DNA from 3 places in the Halobacillus shinanisalinarum genome. Region 2 is predicted to be linked to each of the others. Evidence: predicted binding sites of a transcription regulator. Region 2 holds the regulator's gene; each other region holds the start of a gene.

Region 1 (2,186 bases), 250 kb from region 2:
GCCAATCGCAATATTTTCGGCAATCGTTCCGGAAAATAAATACGGATGCTGGGAAATATAACTCAACTGATCAAACCACTCTTGCTCTTTATAACTAGACAGAGGCTGACCTTCAACGGCTATCTCGCCTTCAGTTGGGTTTACAAGTCCAGCCATCATATGAAGCAAGGTTGTCTTTCCTGCCCCACTCCTTCCGACAATCGCAATTTGGCCGTAAGCAGGGATGCTCGTTTGAATATGATTTAACGTAAAACGGTCTTCCCCGTAGCTAAAGGCTAAATTCCGTAATTCAATTACAGGAGGCTTGCCAGCGCTTTGCAATTCTTGCTCGCCCCATTGCACCGCCTGTTCAGGTTCTTCCAATTCATTTGTTACTTTCTTCGCTGCCCCTGCACTTCCTCGCCCTGTATGAAAGGCACTGCCTAAATCCTTTAATGCCGCAAAAAACTCAGGGGCTAACACTAATATAAAGAACGCTGTAAAAAAGCTAATACTTTCATAGACAACAAGCTGAATGGCGACTTCAAGGGCAATCAATCCGATACTTAACATCGAAATTAGTTCGAGCATAAAAGAGGAGACGAACGCAATCTTCAGCACTTCCATCGTCGCTTCTCGAAAGTCGATACTGCTTTCACGTATTTTCCCCTTTTGACGAACGGATCGCCCAAACAATTTTAATGTCGTTAACCCCTGTAATGTGTCCAAAAATCGTCCCGAAAAAGCAGCAAGCTTATCCATTTGTTCCTCTGACTTATCCTTCGTTTTCATCCCAATGACAATCATAAAAAAGGGAATAAACGGGGCAGTCACAATAATAATTAATCCTGAATTAAGGTGTTGGGTAAACACGACGATTAAAATCATCAGCGGAACAATCGTTGACTGAATAATCTGTGGAACATAACTGCTAAAGTATGGATCCACTTCGTCCACCGCGTCCATTAGTACGCTTACCTTCTGCCCAGACTGTCCCTTCAACGATGCCTGAATAGGGTTTCTAGAAAACTTACTTAATAACGATTCCCTGAACTCTCGCTTTGCTTTAGAAGCTATTTTTACACCTGTACGGCCATTCATATGTGTAAGCAACGTTCTTACAATGATCACTAGTAATAATCCGGCTAATAGTGGAATAATCTCCTCAAATGATTGCCCACCAAGGTAAATTCGATCGACAATAGTCACAAAGAAATACGCTTGTCCAACAATCATCGCACCGATACATATAGCGGAGACAACTAGCAACGTAATCATATTTCTTTGTCCGAAAGCCATTTTACTCAAATGTTTCATAGCTCTCACTATCTCCTAACGTAAAATAATTAGTGAAACATTTCACAATATCCTTATTATAATAGACTTCTTGTCAAATATCTAACTCTGGGATTGACCTTTATATGAAAGTTTAGCACGTTACATATACTTTACCCACTTCCCTACTTAAAAAATGAACGAGTAAGTAAAAACCGTTGTTACTCATAGTTTCCATTAAAACCAGCTTGCATACAGGTTTGCTCTTACCTTACCTTATCAACAAGATGGTGTATGTTCAAAAAGTCACCAAATGATAAACGGCGCATTTCTTCGTTGCTCGGTTTTTCCGGTCCTCACGTAGGAAAGGCATACCCTGTGGTCCTCAAAACTTTCCGCCTCGAACTTCTTGCGATGCACAAGACGCGCTCGTATCGACGTTGTCACAGGAGGTGACGATCTTGTCTACGTTCTCATTCGTCAACTTTTTGAACACACACTTATAGTTTTTTAAGCTACAAAAAAATGGAACCGCCCATCCAGGACAGCTCCATTTAAAATGGTAAAACTTATGCACTAATAGTAACAATTAAACTTTAGAGACCGCTCCTACGTCAGACTTAATATAACCGCGACTGAATAAAAGAGAGAACTTCTGTTAATAGAGAAGCCCCCATATAAGTTATGCCACTGCTTTTTGGTCATTTGATTTCTTAGATAAGATTTGATCGACCGAAAATAATGTATTCCCATTTATTATGAGATAGGTAGACATGGCCAAGAGAGTAAGATCCAATTCAAAACCAGCCGCTTGTCCCGTACCAAGCAATCCATTCGTAAGTTTTACTTTAAGAATAGCAACCACCATAATCACTGCGAGAAGCAAAGATACAACCCTCGTCCCTAAACCAAGGATTAAGGCAACCCCTCCG
Region 2 (2,186 bases):
TTGGTCCGATAGCTGGTGCGACCATCGCGGCTACTCCATACACCCCTACAGCTAGTCCTCGCTCATTACGCGGAAAGGAATTGAAGATGAGCGCCATAGCAATGGGCATCATTAAACCGCCGGCCATTCCCTGAATCGCCCGAGAAAAAATAATCATTCCAAGCGTTTGTGAGAATACTCCGCATAAAGAGCCTATGATAAAGATACATAACCCTACCATGTACACTTTCTTTTTACCAAAACGATCTCCAAAATAGCCGGTTAGCGGCATAGTCATTCCCATGGAAACCATAAAAATGGTCAATATCCAACCTACAGCCACGGCATTAGAACTGAAAATATCAATAAACCTTGGCAACGTAGGATTAAGCATACTGTTATTTAAAATGACAGTAAAGGTTCCAAATAGTACGGATACTACAACTAACCACTTGTGCGGCAGCTTCCTCATCATACCCCTCCCTACTATTTCGACATCCGAACTATTTATCACTATACCCCTACAGCACTCCGCTTAACCAATAAAGTGGAAGACAAAGTGGGTAATGCTTCTCATCTTTAGATAAGCAATCACTTAAAATAAATATCTTCATACAGTATCAATGAAGGAGGGGCAATTATGTATCACTTAGCTACACTTTATTTAGCTTGTATTCTCGCTGGTTTTGCCTTAGCCAATATTCCAACTTCAGCCGTTATTACCGCAGAGGTCGCTAGCTTTTTTTCTATAATAGGTGGAATAGCGATCATTGTTTTCGCTTTAGCATTGCTTTATATAGGAGTTAAAGCCCTAATAAATAAGTCATAAAGCAAAAAGAGACCGTGCCCAAACGGTCTCTTTAGTCTTCTTCATTTAAAGGGTAATGCTTTAAAAAATAGACAAGTGCTTGTAACTCAATGGCTAGATCAATGTGGTGCACCCGGACATTGGAAGGCACAGTAATTCTGGCAGGTGTGAAGTTTAATACACCAGATATCCCTGCCGCTACCAGCCTATCTGCAATTCCTTGAGCCGCTGTAGCAGGAACGGTTAAAATCGCTACCCCAATTCCGTCCATACGCTTCTCTAAATCATCGATGTGCTGAACCGGCACACCTCCTACTTCTTCCCCTATCCTATCGCTACTGGCATCAAATGCTACTTCTATTTTTGTATTATTATTTTTTGTGAAATTATAGTTTAAAAAGGCCGTACCAAGATTTCCAACACCAATCAACGCAACCTTGGTTGTTTCATCCTGATCCAGCGTCTTTCTAAAGAAGGAAAGTAAGTATTCTACATTATAGCCATAGCCTTTTTTCCCAAGGGCTCCGAAATAGGAAAAATCGCGGCGGATCGTAGCTGAATCTACTTTCACAGCTTCACTCAGTTCCCTTGAAGAAACTCGGAGCTTCCCCTGGCTATGTAAATTATTCAAAAAGCGATAGTATAGCGGCAATCGCTTGGCTGTTGCTTGTGGAATCTTCGTATGTTCTGCATCCATTTCTCCACCTCCTCAATCTTCTCTGTGGTAATCTCCACTCTTTCCGCCTGTTTTCTCGTCAAGATAGGTCGGACCGATGACCATACCCTTGTCTACTGCTTTACACATGTCATACACGGTTAGCGCAGTTGCAGAAGCGGCGGTTAACGCTTCCATTTCTACCCCCGTGCTTCCCTTTGTTTTCACTTGAACTTCGATAAGCAGCTGATACGTATCTTCTACGTGCCAATCAAAGTTCACATCGATCCCTTTTAATGAAAGCGGATGACACATAGGAATCCATTCAGACGTTTTTTTAGCTGCCATAATTCCAGCTACTTGTGCGACAGCTAACACATCACCCTTAGCTATCGTTTGATTCGTTATTTTATGATAAATCGACTCATTCACTTCAACACTTGTTTTAGCAACAGCCGTACGTACGGTATCGCCTTTTTCAGATATATCGACCATCTTCGCGCGTCCTTGGTCATTATAATGAGTAAACTCAGACATGTAACATGCTCCTTTTGCCCAGTCAGTTAATGAAACAGTACTCCTATTCTATCAAAAAATCAACTGGAAGTCGTTACAAGTAGGGGACTCTCGCCTTGCTACTGTTAACCTATATAAGATACACTTATGGCATTGAGGTGAAACGAAATGATTCTCATGCAACTGAATCAATTAACAAAGCGTTTTGGGGCTGAGTTAATTTTATCG
Region 3 (2,186 bases), 1.5 Mb from region 2:
TGGAAAATATTCGTTTCGGTCGACCAACCGCCTCTGATGAGGAAGTAATCGAAGCAGCTAAGCTGGTTGGAGCAGATGATTTTATTAGTCGCTTAAATAGCGGCTATGAAACGGAAGTAGAAGAGAGGGGAAGTATTTTATCCGCTGGTGAGCGGCAGCTCCTATCCTTTGCAAGAGCTTTGCTCGCTGATCCAAGAATCCTAATTTTGGATGAGGCAACAGCAAGTATTGATACAGAGACTGAAATGAAAATTCAGCAGGCACTAAGAAGACTCTTAAAAGATAGAACCGCGATTATTATTGCACATAGACTGTCAACGATTAGGGAAGCTGACACCATTTACGTACTCGAACACGGCAAGATCCTCGAGCACGGATCCCACGACCAGCTGATGGACCAAGAAGGCGAATATTTTGAGTTAGTTAAAGCACAATTTCAAATGCTTGATGCTATTTAAAAAATGCCCTCGCTCCTATTTGAGAGAGGGCATTTTTCTCTTTTCTCTAACCTTTCGAAAAATTTTTTGCTAGAAACAATAATCATGACTAAAAAAGCCTTTATTTATTAGAAGGTCGAAGAATTAATTGGATTTTTGATACAATTAAGGATTTTTTCATCAACGATAGGGTAATGTATTGTAGTGTCTATTGAAGTCAAAAATATAGACAGTAACCTTACATATGGGATACGATGGATGCAAATGAGTTTGTGAAGTTTGTCACAAAATAGTCAGCGATCACGTAACCATGTATCGCTTTTTCGTTTTATACTTATAGTGAGTTGGATTAGTTTAATAAGTTACAAGGGGGAGTAGCAAATGTTTTTTGAAGATAGTGTGCTAATGAGTCGATTGCTTACCTTCTTAACGCTAGGATTTCATATTATATTTGCAACCGTTGGGGTCGGCATACCTATCATGATATCAATGGCTGAGTTTATCGGTATTAAGAAGAAGGATCCACACTATACATTGTTAGCACGAAGATGGACCAGAGGATTTACGATCACAGTCGCTGTTGGTGTGGTCACGGGTACAGCTATAGGTTTGCAACTCTCTTTATTATGGCCGAGCTTTATGCAAGTGGCGGGGAATATTATCAGTTTGCCGCTATTCTTGGAGGTATTCGCCTTCTTTTTTGAAGCTATTTTTTTAGGGGCATATCTTTACACATGGGACCGTTTCAAAAATCCAATTTTTCACTGGTTATTATCAATTCCTATTGTTATAGGTTCAACCCTGTCTGCTTTTTTTATTACAACTGTCAATGCGTTTATGAATTCGCCGCAAGGGTTCGAAATTGATGAAGGTAAGCTAACTGCAGTAGAGCCTTTTGCGGCCATGTTTAACCCAGCAACACCGTCAAAAGTGTTTCATGTGATTACGTCGTCTTATTTAACATCTGCAGCGATCTTAGCAACGATTGCGGCGGTTATTATTTTGATGAAAAAAGGAACGACATATCATAGGAAAGCTTTAAAGATGACAGTTACCGCCACGTTTGTCTTCGCGTTAGCTACGGCTATAGCCGGTGATTCATCAGCGAAATATCTAGCTGAATATCAGCCTGACAAGCTGGCCGCTGGGGAATGGCATTTTGAAACAGAGGAAGGCGCGGATCTGGTTGTCTTTGGGACATTAAACGAAAACAATGAAGTGAAGAACGAAATACGTATTCCAGGTGCACTAAGTTTCTTGGCTTATGGTGATTTTAATGCAGAGGTAGAAGGTTTATATGAAACACCTGAAGATGAACGGCCGCCACTATGGATTCATTATATGTTCGACTTGATGGTTTCCATAGGTTTCTATTTAGTAGGTATATCCATGCTGTTCCTTATTTTCTGGAAGGTGAAAAAGTGGAATGAGTACAATAAATGGTTGTTAACAGGGTTAGCTGTAATCGGACCGCTTGCCATGCTTGCTATTGAATTTGGCTGGATTTACGCAGAGGTGGGGCGGCAGCCATGGATCATAAGAGGGTTTATGACAGTGGCAGAAGGGGCAACAACTTCGCCGCACGTAGGATTAATGTTTCTGCTGTTCTTAGGGCTGTACACTGTTTTAGGAATCGGATGTATTGTTGTGCTGCGTAAGATATTTAAAAATAATCCGGCAGAACTAGAGCTTGAAGGTCGCTACCCTAATGTAAAGGAGAGTGACAAAGAATGAGTTATGAATATATAG

The links. Region 2 encodes Rex, which represses fermentation and respiration genes when NADH is low (regulators of the CRP and FNR family bind a similar motif). Its sites were predicted from a motif close to TTGTGAAATATTTCACAA; they were not measured.
Region 1: the regulator Rex is predicted to act here: its motif matches at 1,327-1,344, upstream of cydD (thiol reductant ABC exporter subunit CydD).
Region 3: the regulator Rex is predicted to act here: its motif matches at 708-725, upstream of MUO14_RS21900 (cytochrome ubiquinol oxidase subunit I).

The regions. Positions count from the first base shown of each region.
Region 1 covers NZ_CP095074.1:2,710,301-2,712,486, reverse strand. Annotated here, with positions in the region: gene cydD (thiol reductant ABC exporter subunit CydD) at 1-1,296, opposite strand, end outside; gene MUO14_RS13610 (DoxX family protein) at 1,937-2,186, opposite strand, start outside.
Region 2 covers NZ_CP095074.1:2,962,022-2,964,207, reverse strand. Annotated here, with positions in the region: gene MUO14_RS14975 (MDR family MFS transporter) at 1-451, opposite strand, end outside; gene MUO14_RS14970 (hypothetical protein) at 620-808, shown strand; gene MUO14_RS14965 (redox-sensing transcriptional repressor Rex) at 840-1,484, opposite strand; gene moaC (cyclic pyranopterin monophosphate synthase MoaC) at 1,497-1,979, opposite strand; gene MUO14_RS14955 (ABC-F family ATP-binding cassette domain-containing protein) at 2,127-2,186, shown strand, end outside.
Region 3 covers NZ_CP095074.1:4,416,636-4,418,821, forward strand. Annotated here, with positions in the region: gene MUO14_RS21895 (ABC transporter ATP-binding protein) at 1-458, shown strand, start outside; gene MUO14_RS21900 (cytochrome ubiquinol oxidase subunit I) at 819-2,171, shown strand; gene MUO14_RS21905 (cytochrome d ubiquinol oxidase subunit II) at 2,168-2,186, shown strand, end outside.